DNA from 2 places in the Streptomyces sp. Edi2 genome. Region 1 is predicted to be linked to the other one. Evidence: riboswitches for the same ligand, from Rfam matches in the RefSeq annotation. Region 1 holds a riboswitch; the other holds the start of a gene.
The links. A riboswitch is a leader RNA that binds a small molecule or an ion and turns the genes downstream of it on or off. The one in region 1 is predicted to bind glycine.
Positions count from the first base shown of each region.

Region 2: another riboswitch for glycine. It lies ahead of gcvT (glycine cleavage system aminomethyltransferase GcvT); the one in region 1 lies ahead of gcvP (aminomethyl-transferring glycine dehydrogenase).

Region 1 is NZ_JBEJGX010000003.1:1,090,401-1,097,956, forward strand. It holds gene ABR737_RS08225 (glutamate-cysteine ligase family protein) at 1-213, opposite strand, end outside; gene ABR737_RS08230 (hypothetical protein) at 782-1,372, shown strand; gene ABR737_RS08235 (DUF5999 family protein) at 1,717-1,911, shown strand; gene gcvP (aminomethyl-transferring glycine dehydrogenase) at 2,033-4,918, opposite strand; glycine riboswitch at 4,979-5,105, opposite strand; glycine riboswitch at 5,106-5,203, opposite strand; gene ABR737_RS08245 (PRC-barrel domain-containing protein) at 5,318-5,707, shown strand; gene ABR737_RS08250 (DNA polymerase IV) at 5,611-7,077, opposite strand; gene ABR737_RS08255 (MerR family transcriptional regulator) at 7,143-7,556, opposite strand, start outside.
Region 2 is NZ_JBEJGX010000003.1:6,344,056-6,351,611, reverse strand. It holds gene ABR737_RS31365 (ABC transporter substrate-binding protein) at 1-1,121, opposite strand, end outside; gene ABR737_RS31360 (ABC transporter permease) at 1,239-2,237, opposite strand; gene ABR737_RS31355 (enhanced serine sensitivity protein SseB C-terminal domain-containing protein) at 2,646-3,452, opposite strand; gene ABR737_RS31350 (enhanced serine sensitivity protein SseB) at 3,514-4,311, opposite strand; gene ABR737_RS31345 (AAA family ATPase) at 4,404-5,066, opposite strand; glycine riboswitch at 5,365-5,460, shown strand; gene gcvT (glycine cleavage system aminomethyltransferase GcvT) at 5,612-6,739, shown strand; gene gcvH (glycine cleavage system protein GcvH) at 6,886-7,263, shown strand; gene glyA (serine hydroxymethyltransferase) at 7,364-7,556, shown strand, end outside.

The DNA of each region.
Region 1 (7,556 bases):
GATGCGCTCAAGAACTTGAGAGTTCATCATCCGGGGCAGCCCGTCGGCGCCCGCCAGATTGAGTTCGATCTCCAGGCCCATGAGATTCTTGGGCCGGTCGAACCTCTCCTCCTCCAGGAGCCTCCGCAATCCCGCAAGGCACTCGTGGAGCTTTCTTCGATAACGCTCCCGGTCCGCCAGGTCGATCCCGTCCGCGGCGACCTTCTCCCCCATCGAAGGGTCCCTCCTCGAGTGAACGGCCCGTGATCACGGGCCGCTTGGGGCCTTCCCCGACTGCGGCGGGGCTCACGCTACGGTCGATGATGCCCCGGCAATCTGATCGATAACGCCGCGGCGGCACGCCGGTACCGATAGGCTCGAAGTGGACCGGCCTCCGGCACCTCCCTCAGGCATATCTCGGTGGCGATCGCCTTCCGCATTTCCGCCGCGAGAAATACCGACGAGATCCGGCCTACCGCGCCGCCGCAGGAATACGAGGCAGCCCCGTAAAAGCGAGGCACAAAGCGGAAGAAAGCGCCTCACACAAGGGTCTGGATTTCCCCTTGCCCGAAATCCACAAGGCCGGTAGTCGAAACACTTTCAGAACATACGTCGTATAAACTCCGCTTACGAGGCAGAGACTTGGCGCCCAGCGTCCCGGTGTTTCCACCGGCACGGGGGCACAGCGACTGACCTCGCCGGGCCGCAGCCCCGGCCGGCCACGCTCTGACCCCGCACGCAGACAGCGTCGTTTGCACCCTGCCAGGCTCCACCGTGTCTCCGAAGTGAGAGGCGACCCACCATGCCGCTGCACCTTCCCCCTGCCCCCACGCCTGCCCTGCGCTGCGTTCTCGCCGCCCTCGGCTCCCCCACCGCGGTCCGCGAGGCCCCGGTCTCCGCGCTGCGCGCCCATCAGGGTCCGCTCAGCCCCGACCACCCGCTGCCGGTCCACGTCTGGGAAGACGTCAGCCGGACGGGCGGTGTGCCGCGGACCCGCCTGGCCGGCTGGCGTTTCCTGGTCCGCGGCGGGGAGCGGGCCGTGGCGACCGCCGAAGCGGTGCTCACCGCGGACGGCTGGACCTTCGCACGGTTCTGCGGCGGCCCCTATCTCGCCGCGACCGAGCAGGCACTGTCGCAGGCCGAGTCGCTTGCCACCCCCTACCAGCCGCGACTGCTGTCCGTACCCGAGCTCTACATGCTCACCCTCTGGCTGCACCACGACCTCACCTCGGACGGCACCGAAGGACTTGCCGCGCCCGGCGACCTGCTGGTGCCGCTGGCGCCCGCCCCGCCGGGGATCGCCGCGCACCGTCCACAGCGCATCGCCGACCTGCTCCCCCGGCTCACCCTCCGCCTCACACCGGCCACCCCGCTCCTCGCCGAACCCGCCTGAACCCGCCCTCCGGCCCCGGTTCTCCCCGGTGGGCACCGGCGCCCGTCACCCGGCATGAGCATGCCCCGCGGCCCCTTCGGGCCACGGGGCGCTCTGTCGCGCTCACCCAGGCGGGCTAGTCCGCGGCTACCACTCCCAACCCGCTTGGGGAGGAGTGCAATTGGGAGCAACCGCCCGCACGGGTGACGCGTCCGTATCGAGTGAGTACCGCTGCTGCGAAATCCCTGCGGAATCCCCTCCGTGGGGCAACACTGGGACCGACCGATGGAAACGGGGGAGCGGCCATGCACAGCTCATCGAGCCGCACAACGACGTTCACCACACCGCAGCGAAAGACAACCTCCATGTGCCAGCACCAACCGCCATGCCCGTCAGCCGACTCCACCGACCGGGAGGCCGCACACCTTGTGGCGCACCACCCGGAGCAGGGCTGGAGCCTGCTCTGCAACGGCGTCCTGCTCTTCGAGGACACCGGTGAGCTGCTGCCGGACGGGCAGGTCATCGCCCCGCACCGCACTCGCGCCACCGCCGCCGCCTGACCCGCGAGCGGCACGCACCACAGGGCCCCCGGCAGATCTGCCGAGGGCCCTTGAATGTTGCGGTGCATCCGCCGCGGTGCATCCTCGCCCGGAGCAGTTGCCCTGACTCAGATGCCGTGACTCACTTGTCGTACGCGTCCAGCGGCGGGCAGGAGCAGACGAGGTTACGGTCGCCGAAGGCACCGTCGATGCGCCGCACCGGCGGCCAGTACTTCTCCGAGGCCTCGACACCGGCCGGGAAGACGGCCTCCTCGCGGGTGTACGGGTGCGACCACTCGCCACCGAGCGCGCCCGCGGTGTGCGGGGCGTTGCGCAGCGGGTTGTCGTCCTTGTCCCACTCCCCCGTGCCGACCTTCTCGATCTCCGCACGGATGGCGATCATCGCGTCGCAGAACCGGTCCAGCTCGCCGAGGTCCTCGCTCTCGGTCGGCTCGATCATCAGCGTGCCGGCCACCGGGAACGACATCGTCGGCGCGTGGAAGCCGTAGTCGATGAGCCGCTTGGCGACGTCGTCGATGCTCACGCCGGTCGCCTTGGTCAGCTGCCGCACATCGATGATGCACTCATGCGCGACCAGACCGCCGGGGCCGGTGTAGAGCACCGGGTAGTGCGGCTCCAGGCGCTTGGCGATGTAGTTGGCGCTCAGCACCGCGACCTGGGTGGCGCGCTTGAGGCCCTCGCCGCCCATCAGGCGGACGTACGCCCAGGAGATCGGCAGGATGCCGGCCGAGCCCCAGGGCGCCGCGGAGATCGGTCCCACGCCCGTCTCGGGGCCCGCGCCGGGCTGCAGCGGGTGGTTGGGCAGGTACGGCGCCAGGTGGGCGCGTACGCCGACCGGGCCGACGCCCGGGCCACCGCCGCCGTGCGGGATGCAGAACGTCTTGTGCAGGTTGAGGTGCGAGACATCGCCGCCGAACTTGCCGGGCTCGGCGAGGCCGACCAGCGCATTGAGGTTGGCGCCGTCGACGTAGACCTGGCCGCCGGCGTCGTGCACCGTCGCGCAGATCTGGGTGATGTGCTCCTCGAACACGCCGTGGGTGGAGGGGTAGGTGACCATCAGGACCGCGAGTTCGTCACGGTGCTTCTCGATCTTGGTGTGCAGATCGTCGGCGTCGACCTCGCCGTCCTCACCGGTCTTGACGACGACGACCTTCATCCCGGCCATCACCGCGCTGGCGGCATTGGTGCCGTGCGCGGAGGACGGGATCAGGCAGACCGTGCGCTGCTCGTCACCGTTGGCGCGGTGGTAGGCACGCACCGCCAGCAGGCCGGCCAGCTCGCCCTGCGATCCGGCGTTGGGCTGGATGGAGACCTTGTCATAGCCGGTGACGGTGGCCAGCCGTTCCTCCAGCTCCTGGATGAGCGTGAGATAGCCCTGGGCCTGGGCGGCCGGCGCGAAGGGGTGCAGCTGCCCGAAGGCGGGCCAGGTGACCGGCTCCATCTCGGTGGTCGCGTTCAGCTTCATGGTGCAGGAGCCGAGCGGGATCATGCCGCGGTCCAGTGCGTAGTCCTTGTCCGCGAGGGTGCGCAGGTAGCGCAGCATCGCGGTCTCGGAGCGGTACTGGTGGAAGACCGGGTGGGTGAGGTAGTCGTCGCTGCGCAGCAGGTCCTGCGGCAGCGTCTCGGCGGCGGCCGCGTCCAGCTGCTCGACGTCGCCGTGCACCCCGAAGGCGCCCCAGACGCCGGCCAGCTGCGCACGCCCGGTGGTCTCGTCGCACGCGATACCGACGAGGTCGGCGTCGACCTGCCGGAGGTTGACCCCGGCCTCGCGGGCGGCGGCGACGACCTCGGCCGCCCGGCCGGGCACCCGCGCGGTCAGCGTGTCGAAGTACGCGCCGTGCACGATTTCCACCCCGCCGGCCCGCAGGCCTTCGGCGAGGACCGCGGCGTAGCGGTGGGTGCGGCGGGCGATCGTCCGCAGCCCCTCGGGGCCGTGGTAGACGGCGTACATGCCGGCCATGACGGCGAGCAGCACCTGCGCGGTGCAGATGTTGCTGGTGGCCTTCTCGCGGCGGATGTGCTGCTCGCGGGTCTGCAGCGCAAGGCGGTAGGCCTTGTTGCCGTCGGCGTCGACGGAGACGCCCACCAGACGCCCGGGCAGGCTGCGGGCGAACTGGTCGCGGACGGCCATGAAGCCGGCGTGCGGCCCGCCGAAGCCCATCGGGACGCCGAAGCGCTGGGTGGTGCCGACGGCGATGTCCGCGCCGAGCTCGCCGGGCGAGGTCAGCAGCGTCAGGGCGAGCAGATCGGCGGCAACGGTGACGACCGCGCCCAGCTCGTGGGCCTGCTCGATCACGGCGCGCGGGTCACGGACCGCACCGGAGGCGCCGGGGTACTGCAGCAGCACGCCGAACACACCTCGCTCGGCGATCTCGGCCGGGATGCCGTCGGACAGGTCGGCGACCACGACCTCGACGCCGGTGGGCTCCGCACGGGTCTGGATCACGGCGATGGTCTGCGGCAGACAGTCGGCGTCGACCAGGAAGATGCCCTGCTTGACCTTGCCGACCCGGCGGGAGAGCGCCATCGCCTCGGCGGCCGCGGTGCCCTCGTCCAGCAGCGAGGAGCCGGAGGTGGGCAGACCGGTCAGCTCGGCGACCATCGTCTGGAAGTTCAGCAGCGCCTCGAGGCGCCCCTGCGAGATCTCCGGCTGGTAGGGGGTGTAGGCCGTGTACCAGGCCGGGTTCTCCATGACATTGCGCAGGATCACCGGCGGGGTGAACGTGCCGTAGTAGCCGAGTCCGATCATGGACGCCAGCACCTGGTTGCGGTCCGCGAGGCCGTGCAGCTCCTGCAGCACCTCGGCCTCGGTACGGGCCTGCGGCAGCCCGAGCGCCTCCGCGCTCTTGATCACATCGGGAACGGCGGTGTCGGTGAGCTCGTCCAGCGATCCGAACCCGATGTGCGCGAGCATCTTCGCCTGCGCCTCGTGGTCGGGACCGATGTGCCGCCGCTCGAAGGGGGTGCCGCGTTCCAGCTCGGTCAAGGAGATGCGATTGGTGGTCATCTGCGGGGGCCTCCTGGTCGTACGACCTACGAGGGGCACCACGGCACGGGTGCCCGGACGGCCTCCCCCTCTGTCATCTCAACCTGAGAGCTTCACCGGCCCGCGCGAGGCGGCCCGGCTTTCACCGTCGGTGAGGAGGGGTCCCGGAGCTGTGCCTTCCGCGGCCCGCCCTGCTTTCCAGAGTGACCTCGCCCACGCGGTACGTGTGCCTGAGAGATTCCGGGGAGGATTTGCTCCTTCGGCGCCCTCGCCGCGAACGACAAAGGACTCTCCCGCACGGGGTCAGCGGCCATTGGCCAGCCTACCAGCGCCGCACTCGAAGGATCCTTCGAGTGGCCAGGGCATGAAATGTGCCGTTTGGTTGTTGTCAGAGGGCAGTTGCGACCAATTGGAGGGACCGTGCAAACCGATATCGATCCCCGGAGCCTGATCGGCCGCAAAGCGTTCGACCGTAACGGCGCCAAAATAGGCACGATCGACGAGGTCTACCTCGACGACGCGACGGGGGAACCGGAGTGGGCGGCCGTGCGCACCGGACTCTTCAGCCGGGACGCGTTCGTCCCCCTCGAACCCAGCAAGATGGTCGGTGAGGGCCTGCACATTCCTTACGACCGCAAGCTGATCAAGGACGCGCCGGACTTCGGCGTCGGCCGCCATCTCTCCCCTGAGCAGGAACTTCAGCTCTATCACCACTACCGACTGGATATCTCCTCCCCGGCCTCCGACCCGGTGTCCTCGCCCGGCTCGGGTGACAAGGACTTCGGCAGGATCGCCGGCTCGGACGACTGACCGTCCGCCGGCCCCCCGCCCACCAGCGGCAGGGGCTCCCCCGGCCGCAGCGCCGGATCCTCGACAGCAAAGGTCCGCACCCTCCCCGGTGCGGACCATGGCGTTTCGAAGCGTACGGTCACCCTCCCCACCCCGCTCCCCTGCACCCAGCCCGCGCCGTACTCGTCGTGCACCACGTCCAGTCCGGGATGCCAGCGCCGCGGCCGGTCCTCCTCGGCCTCCCGCGCCGCGGCCGCGCCACCGGACAGCTCCGCCGCCGCCCGCGCGGCCTTCTCCGCCTCCGCCGCCTCCCGCTCCGTCGCCACCTGAGCGAACAGGTCTTCCTGTGTGAAGTCGGCCAGGCCGCTGACCCCCACGCCCAGCAGCCGCACCCCGCCGGTGGTGTCCACCATCTCCAGCAGCCGCACGGCGGCCTCCCGTATCACCGCGGGGTCGTCGGTGGGCCCACGCAGCGTCTCGGAGCGGGTCAGCGTCGAGAAGTCGTAGTTGCGCACCTTGACGACCACCGTCCGCCCGGAGCGCCCGGCGGCCCGCAGCCGCTCCACGCAGCGGTCCGCCAGCCGCAGTACCTCGCTCCGCACCCGCGCCCGGTCGGTCAGATCGACCTCGAAGGTGTCCTCGACCGAGATCGACTTCGCGTCCCGCTCGGCCACCACAGGACGGTCGTCCCGCCCCAGCGCCATCGCATACAGCCCGGCACCGTGCGCCTTGCCCAGCAGCCGCACCAGCTCGGCCTCGCCGGCCTCCGCGGTCTCCGCGACGGTGTGGATCCCGGCCCGGCGCAGCGTCTCGGCCGTCGCGGGCCCCACCCCGGGCAGCGTCCGCACCGTCATCGGGCCCAGCAGCTCCCGCTCGGTACCGGGCTCGATCACCACCAGACCGTTCGGCTTGGCCGCCTCGGACCCGATCTTCGCCAGCATCTTGGCGCCGGCCAGCCCCACCGAGCCGGTCAGACCCGTGGCGGAGCGGATCTCGCGGCGCAGCCGCTCCCCCACGGCCCGCGCGGCGGCCGTCCGGGGCGGCACCCCGCCCGCTTCCAGGTCGACGAAGGCCTCGTCCAGGCTCAGCGGCTCCACCAGCGGCGACAGCGCGTGCAGCAGCTCCATCACCGTGTCGCTCACCTGGCGGTACAGCGAGAAACGCGGGGTGAGATAAGCGGCGTTGGGGCACAGCCGCCGCGCCTGGGCCGTGGGCATCGCGGACCGGACCCCGAACACCCGGGCTTCGTACGACGCCGTGGAGACCACCCCGCGCACGCCGATCCCGCCGACCACCACGGGCTTGCCGCGAAGGCTCGGCTTCGCCGCCTGCTCGGCGGCCGCGAAGAACGCATCCATGTCGAGATGCAGGATCGTCGGTGCGGGTCTCACATCTCCGATGCTGCCCCATGCCACTGACAATCGGCCCGTGCCGGGCCGATGATGCCGCCGGGGACTCAGCCCGCCCGGTTGCGCCGCCGCGCCAGCTCGTCGTGCGGGTTCTTCCCGATCAGGGTCTCGCCGGTGTCCACCCGCTCCCCGTGGAGCTGTGACAGCACGCCCTCCACGTCCCGCCACACCACGCCCACGGCGATCCCGAAGACGCCCTGGCCGCCCTGGAGCAGGTCCACGACCTGGTCGGGCGAGGTGCACTCGTAGACCGTCGCGCCGTCGCTCATCAGCGTCATCCGCGTCAGATCCGCCAGCCCGCGCGCCCGCAGGTGCTGGACGGCGGTGCGGATGTTCTGCAGCGACACCCCGGTGTCCAGCAGCCGCTTGACGATCTTCAGGACCACGACGTCCCGGAAGCTGTAGAGCCGCTGCGTGCCGGAGCCGTACGCCGGCCGGATGCTCGGCTCCACCAGGCCCGT
Region 2 (7,556 bases), 5.3 Mb from region 1:
GGCAGGACCGTGGAGGCCAGCTCACCGCGGATCGGGCCGCCGAGGGAGGTCTGTACGGCCTTCTTGTCGATGGCGTACTCGACGGCCTTGCGGCACTCGATGTTGTCGAACGGCTTCACCTTGGTGTCCAGCGCCGTGTAGACCAGGCGCTGGCCGAGGGTGTTGTCGGTGTTGCCCTTCTCCTTGGAGTTCGTCAGGAGCTGGGCCTGGGTCTGCCCGTCGACACCACGTCCTGCCAGGTCCACCAGGGTGTTACCGGACTGGAGGTCCTTGTCGATGGTCGACTGGGCGACCTTCAGGTTCAGGACGATCTTGTCCGGCAGCTGCTTGCGCAGCGGGTCCGTCTTCGCGGACCACTGCGGGTTGCGGACCAGGGTGAGCTTCTTGCCCTCCTGGTAGCTCTCGAACTTGTACGAGCCGGTGGACAGCACGGACTTGGTGTAGTCCGCGCCCTTGTCCTTGGCCTGCGGGACCGGGGCGGTCTGCGGGGCGCTGACCAGGTAGTCGAACTCGGCGAACGGCTTCTTGAGGTGGAAGACGATCGTCTGGTCGTCCGGGGTCTCGATGGACTTCAGACCGGCCTTGGTCTTGTCCTTGTAGGGACCCTTGTAGCCGCCGTCGTTGTCCTTGAGGAACTGCTGGAAGTAGTTCGGGCCCAGCGAGAGGGTGTCACGCGCGAAGTTGCTGCGCTCGACGGCGTACTTGACGTCCTGCGAGGTGGCCGTGGAGCCGTCGTCGTACTTGACGCCCTTGCGGAGCTTGTACGTCCAGGTCTTGCCGCCGTCGCTGGGCTTGCCCATCGACTCGGCGAGGTCCGGGACCAGCTCGTTGCCCTTGGCGCCGGGGCCCGGCTTGAAGGTGGTGAGCGGGCGCGCGTAGAGGCGGCTGAAGTTGTAGATGAAGGCGTAGTAGGTGTTGCCCGGGTCGAAGGACTCGGGGGCGTCGCTCATCGCATAGGTGACCGTGCCGCCCTTCGCGTCCGAGGCGTTGACGACGCCCTTGGTGGCGGCGTTCGCCTCGCCCGAGCCCTCCGAGGAGCCGTTGCCCCCGCTGCAGCCGGCCAGCAAAAGGCCCGCACTGGTGATGGCCGCGACAGCCGCGACCGGAACTGACCTTCGCATGATGGTCGGTGTCCCCTTCGTTCGTCGAGAAAGGTCAAATCTCAAAACGCAGTAACGCAGTAACGCGGAAACGCAGTAACGCACTGGGGGTGTCGGAGCGGGTGCCCGCGGCGGCCGTCAGCGGCTGCGCGGGTCCAGCGCGTCCCTCAGCCCGTCACCGAGCAGGTTGAACGCGAGCACGGTGACGAAGATCGCGAGGCCGGGGACGATCATGTACTGGGGGTCGACCTCGTAGTACTTGACCGCCTGGTTGAGCATGCCGCCCCAGGACGCCTGGGGCGGCTGAATGCCGACGCCCAGGAAGCTCAGGGCCGCTTCGAAGAGGATGTTGGAGGGGATCAGCAGCGTCGAGTAGACGATGATCGGCCCCACCAGGTTGGGCAGCAGCTCCCGGAAGAGGATGAACGGCCCGCGCGCGCCCATGCCGCGGGCGGCGTCGACGAATTCACGCTCGCGCAGCGACAGGGTCTGCGCGCGCACGATCCGCCCCATGTAGGGCCAGTTGAAGAAACCGATCACGAAGATCAGCACCGAGATGTGCAGCGGCAGGCCCTCCATGCCGAAGGCGCCGCCCTGCAGCGAGGCGGAGATCGCGATGGCGAACAGCAGCAGCGGGAAGGCCAGGAAGACATCCATCATCCGGCTGATGAGGGCGTCCACCCGCCCGCGGTAGAAGCCGGCGACCACACCGAGCACGGTGCCGATGGCGACCGACAGCACCGTCGCGCCGAACGCCACGATCAGCGACACCCAGGAGCCCTCCAGGATCCGGGCGAGCAGATCGCGGCCGAACTTCGGGTCCACGCCCAGGGGGTGGTCAGCGCTCATGCCGCCGAGGTCGCCCTTGGGGAGCGTGGTGTTGGGGTCGATCAGCGACTGGTGGGGATTGTTCGGGTCCAGTCCCAGCAGGGCCTGGATCGGACGGGAGAGCGCGGCGACGACGATGAGCAGGATGACAACGATGGCACCGGCCACCGCAACCTTGTCCCGCCTGAAGCGCAGCCAGGCGATCTGACCGAGCGAACGCCCCTCGATCCGCTTTGTCTCGACGCCCTTCAGCACCGCTTCCGGCTGCGCCTCAGCAGCCGCCCCGGTGGTCTCGATCGGTGCGGTCACAGTGCCTTTGACCCCTCTCGGCCGACGGTGGCCGGCCCCTGCCCGCCGCGGATTGCGGCCTGGTTCACATCACTGGTGCAAGTTCGGTGCAGCAATTCCTGCGGACATCGCGGAAGTTCGCACTATGGAAGTTCTCAGGCTTACGCGACGCCGTGGGATGACGCTCGTACAAAGGACCGAGGTCTGTTGTTTCCGGAGTCTTCATCCCTTTCTCGATCAGTCACCAGCCCTGATGGGGAAAGGATGCGCAACTGTGATGTGCTCCACTGCCTTCCGTTATACGGACAAAAGTTCGGGCTGAGCGGAGCGATCGCCCGCGGGAGAGGTCCTCAACCGCGGGGCATACAGGGGCAATTCACCACAAGACCGGCGCCCGGACGTTACCCCCGGGGCGCCGGAGACAGGCTGTCAGTAAGGGCGCGGGTAGCCGTAGCCGTACGACGGCGCGGGAGCCTGGGCCGGCTGACCCGGCGGCTGGGCGTAGCCGTCCCGGTCGAAGAACGGGCGCGTGGAGGCCCGCATCCACATGCCGACCGGGTCGAACTCGTCGTTCATCGCGACGGTGGAGACCGGCAGACCGTCCGGCACCGCGCCGATCGACTGCTGGATCATCAACCGCACCGAATCCACCGCTTGTTGGCCGGTGTCGTACAGATCCAGACCGATCGCCAGATAGGGGGCACCGAGCGCCGGCTGCACCCAGGCCCGGCGCAGCGACCGCACGGCAGGCGTCCGGTGTGCGTTCTGGGCGAGCAGCGCGTAGAACTGCGGGATGTCGATGACCGGTTCGGAGATCCGCAGCGGACCGGCCGGCAGCCGGTCCAGACCACCGGCGATACGGCGCAGATCCAGCCACGGGATGCCGACACCCCCGCCGGAGGCATGCGGATTCAGCCACAGGCCCCAGCGGTCGGGGAAGAGCGAGGCGGCGATCTCCAGGCCGGTGACGACCTCGTGGTCGCGGTTCCAGCCGGAGGCGGCGAGCTCGGGCGCCGAGGTCACACACGGCGCATAGCCGAGGCCTTCGACCTCCATGTTTCCGTACTGCGCATCGGGCGAACCGGCCCGGCCGTGCCACAGCAGCATCCAGACCTGGCCCGCGGCGAGCGCCTGCAGCAGCGCCTCATAGGCGTCGTAACGGCCGGGCGAGACCTGCTGGAGCAGCTGCTCCAGTGCTCCGGCCGCCGCCGGCCCCTGATGCGCACCCGCGCTCACGTGGTCCGTCCCTTCGTCCGCAGGGCACGTCATGGGTGCGCCCGCCCGTCATCCATCCAGCTTACGAGTGGTCCCGAGAGTAGAAGGGCCGCACACGCTCCAGCATCCAGTCGGCGACCGGGTCGCCCTGGGCGAGGTCGAGCATGACGAGCTGTACGGGCCAGGGCACCGGCACTGCGCCGAGCGCACGTCCGAGGGCTGACAGTACCGCCTCGCGGGCGGTGCCGTCGTGCAGTGCCGCGGGGTCCGCACCGATCTGCACACCGACGAACAGCGCGGGCGTGTCGCCCTCGACACTTGCCAGGGCACGCCGGGCAGTCAGGACAATTCCGGCGCCGGAGAACTCCAGTCCGGCGGCGGCCAGGAAGTCCACCGGCTCGTCCTGCCAGTCCGGCTCGAAGAGCCGCACCCGGCCGCCGCTGGGCAGACCGGTCCGCTCCTGGCGCCCCTCCCGGCACAGTTCGGCCACCGCGGGAGGCGGCAGCGGGACGCCGATCGTGCCGTCCGGGTTGACCGCGATGCCGATGTGCGGGGGCAGCCCGCGGGCGAACTCCCGTGCCGGGGCGACGGTGAAGGACATATGCGCGCCGACCGCCCGCAAGAACTCCTGCTCGGAGCTGTAGACCGGGACATAGGCCGCACCGTGCAGCTCGACGGTGGGCAGATCGAGGCCGCGGGTGCCGGGACCGGCGCTCTCCGGTCCGCCGCCGTTGGGCAGCGGCACCCAGACCCTGCTGCGGCCCAGCACCTCGACGATCCGGCCACCGGCGCCCGGGTGCCCGGCCGCGGCGGCCAGCACCTCTTCGAGCTCGTTCGCCGGCCACGCCAGCTGCGGTATCCCCTGCTGCGGAAATGTCATGTGCACCCACCCGTTCCGAACCGCGCCATCTGGCCAAAGACCCTAGACGAGAAGGCGTGCGGAGGGACCCTCGGGGCACGGTGGCGGTGCGCTCAGTCGAAGCTGACCGTCTCCAGGGCGCTCGCCGCCCGCCGGTCGAGCAGGACGGCCGAGTGGCAGCCCTTCGGCAGCCGGGCCGACTCGGCCGCGCCGACCAGCCTGCCCACCGCCCCGCGGTGCCGCGCGAAGGCGTACCCCGACACCCCGCGCCCCCGCGACTCCTGGCCGGACAGCGCCACCTCGGGCGGCACATCGAGCAGCACCAGATGCAGCCCGCGGCCGCCGCGCACCGCCGACCGCGCGATCCAGCCACGCACCCACGCCAGGGTGCCGCAGTCGTGCACCACCACGCTGCCCCCCGAGCGCAGCGCACGGCCCAGCGTCAGGTAGTGGGCGGCCCGGACCAGCGGACGGTAGAGGGCGTACGGCAGCCGGCGCAGCCTGCCGTGCTCCCAGCGCTCGCGGACGTCCTGCGAATCGATGCGGTGCACCACGGCGCCGTGTGCGTCCAGCGGCGGTACGACACGGTGCATCAGGGTGCTCTTGCCGCTGCCCGGCAGACCGGAGACCACCACCAGGTCACCGGCCGGGAACCGCAGCTCGGCGGCCCCCCTCGCCCGTCCGCGGCCCCTCAGGTCCACGACTTCGGCGCCGCGCCCGGGCCGGACGACGGGCCGCGGCCTCCGGCCGGCCCGGGGCCCGGCGGCGGGCGGCACCGCGGGCGCGGTCGCCGGAGGCGCGACGGCCGGAGGCACGACGTCTGAAGTGGCTCCGAATGCCGCTTCACTGTGCACGCGATCGTCCTCCCCGTCCGGTTCTGCTCCGGTTCGAGTCCGTCCCCTACCCGCAGAGTGTCAAGAAAAGGTAATGCCCATCAAGGCTATTGTCCGATCTGCCCACGTCACGGGCGGGGTGACAGCAGGGGCTCCTCTATCGGGCGATCCCGTGCAATGATGTGGCCGCCACGTGCACATCGCGTCTCACCTGTGCACCGCCAACTGCATACCGGCCGTTTGAACCCGCGCGGGAGAGTCCCCGGCCGCCATGGCGGGGCGCCGAAGGAGCAAGTCCTCCCTTGAATCTCTCAGGCCCCTATACCGCGCAGGCGAGGCAGATCTGAAAAGCGAGCCGCAGCCCGGCACACGGGGCGGCTCCACCCAAGGTGCAAACCGGGTCCGTTCGCGGGATCCCGGTGAACCTCTCAGGTTCCGATGACAGATGGGGAGAACGTCTTGTCACCCCTGCCTGGGAGCCCGGAACCATGACTGATGCCCCCCGCCGTACCGCGCTGGACGCCACCCATCGTGCGCTCGGCGCCACCATGACCGACTTCGCCGGCTGGGACATGCCGCTGCGCTACAGCAGCGAGCGTGACGAACACATCGCCGTCCGTACCCGCGCCGGCCTGTTCGACCTCTCCCACATGGGCGAGATCACCGTCACCGGCCCGCAGGCCGCCGACCTCCTCGACTATGCGCTGGTCGGCAACATCGGGGGCGTCAGGACCGGCCGCGCCCGCTACACCATGATCTGTGAGGACCAGGGCGGCATCCTGGACGACCTGATCGTCTACCGCCTGGCCGACCAGGAGTACATGGTCGTCGCCAACGCCTCCAACGCCCAGGTGGTGCTGGATGCGCTGACCGCGCGGGCGGGCGGCTTCGACGCCGCGATCCGCGACGACCGGGACGCCTACGCGCTGCTCGCGGTGCAGGGCCCGGAGTCGCCCGGGATCCTGAAGAAGGTCACCGACGCCGACCTGGACGGCCTGAAGTACTACGCGGGCCTGCCCGGCACCGTCGCCGGCGTCCAGGCGCTGATCGCCCGTACCGGATACACCGGCGAGGACGGCTTCGAGCTGTTCGTCCGGCCGGCCGACGCGGTCGCCCTCTGGGAGGCGCTGACCGAGGCCGGCCAGGACGCCGGTCTGGTGCCCTGCGGCCTGTCCTGCCGGGACACTCTGCGCCTGGAGGCGGGCATGCCGCTGTACGGGCACGAGCTGACGACCTCGACCACGCCGTTCGACGCGGGTCTGGGCCGGGTCGTGAAGTTCGAGAAGACGACCAACAACGGCGACTTCGTCGGCCGTACGGCGCTGGCGGCCGCCGCCGAGCGCGCCGAGGCGAACCCGCCGCGCAAGCTGGTCGGCCTGATCGCCACGGGCCGCCGGGTCCCGCGCGCCGGCTACCCGGTCGTCGCGGCCGACGGCACGGTCATCGGTGAGGTCACCTCCGGGGCCCCCTCTCCCACCCTCGGCAAGCCGGTCGCCATCGCCTACGTCGATGCCGCCTACGCCACACCGGGCACCGAGGGTGTGTGCGTGGACATCCGTGGAAGCCATGAGCCGTACGAGGTCACCGCTCTGCCGTTCTACAAGCGGCAGAAGTAGCACAGACAGCAGAAGCAGGAGCTCACCCGGGGCGGACCCGGCAGCGGCGCGCACCCGTGCGTCTCACTGTGCAAGCCCCTCCCCCTCGGCGTCACCAGGGGCGACCCCCTTCACCACCACACCCTCGCGTACAGGAGAATCGAGCCATGAGCAACCCCCAGCAGCTGCGCTACAGCAAGGAGCACGAGTGGCTGTCGGGCGCCGAGGAAGGCGTCTCGACGGTCGGCATCACCGAGCACGCGGCCAACGCGCTCGGCGACGTCGTCTACGTGCAGCTCCCCGAGGTCGGTGCCACGGTCGCGGCGGGCGAGACCTGCGGCGAGCTGGAGTCGACCAAGTCGGTCAGCGATCTCTACTCGCCCGTCGACGGTGAGATCACCGAGATCAACGAGGATGTCGTCAACGATCCCTCGCTGGTGAACTCCGCCCCGTTCGAGGGCGGTTGGCTGTTCAAGGTGAAGCTCGGCGGTGAGCCGGGCGAACTGCTCTCCGCCGACGAGTACGCCGCCTTCATCCAGAGCTGAGCCGCCGGCTCCCCGTCCGGCACCGCCCGGGCCAAAGCTCCTCCGGACCCGCCGTCCGGCCGGACCCCGATCGCGCCCCCTGACTCCCCCAGGAAGACTCATGTCGCTTCTGAACAGCTCCCTCCACGAGGTCGACCCCGATGTCGCCGCCGCCGTCGACGCCGAACTCCACCGCCAGCAGTCCACCCTCGAAATGATCGCGTCGGAGAACTTCGCCCCCGTCGCCGTCATGGAGGCCCAGGGCTCCGTCCTCACCAACAAGTACGCCGAGGGCTACCCCGGCCGCCGCTACT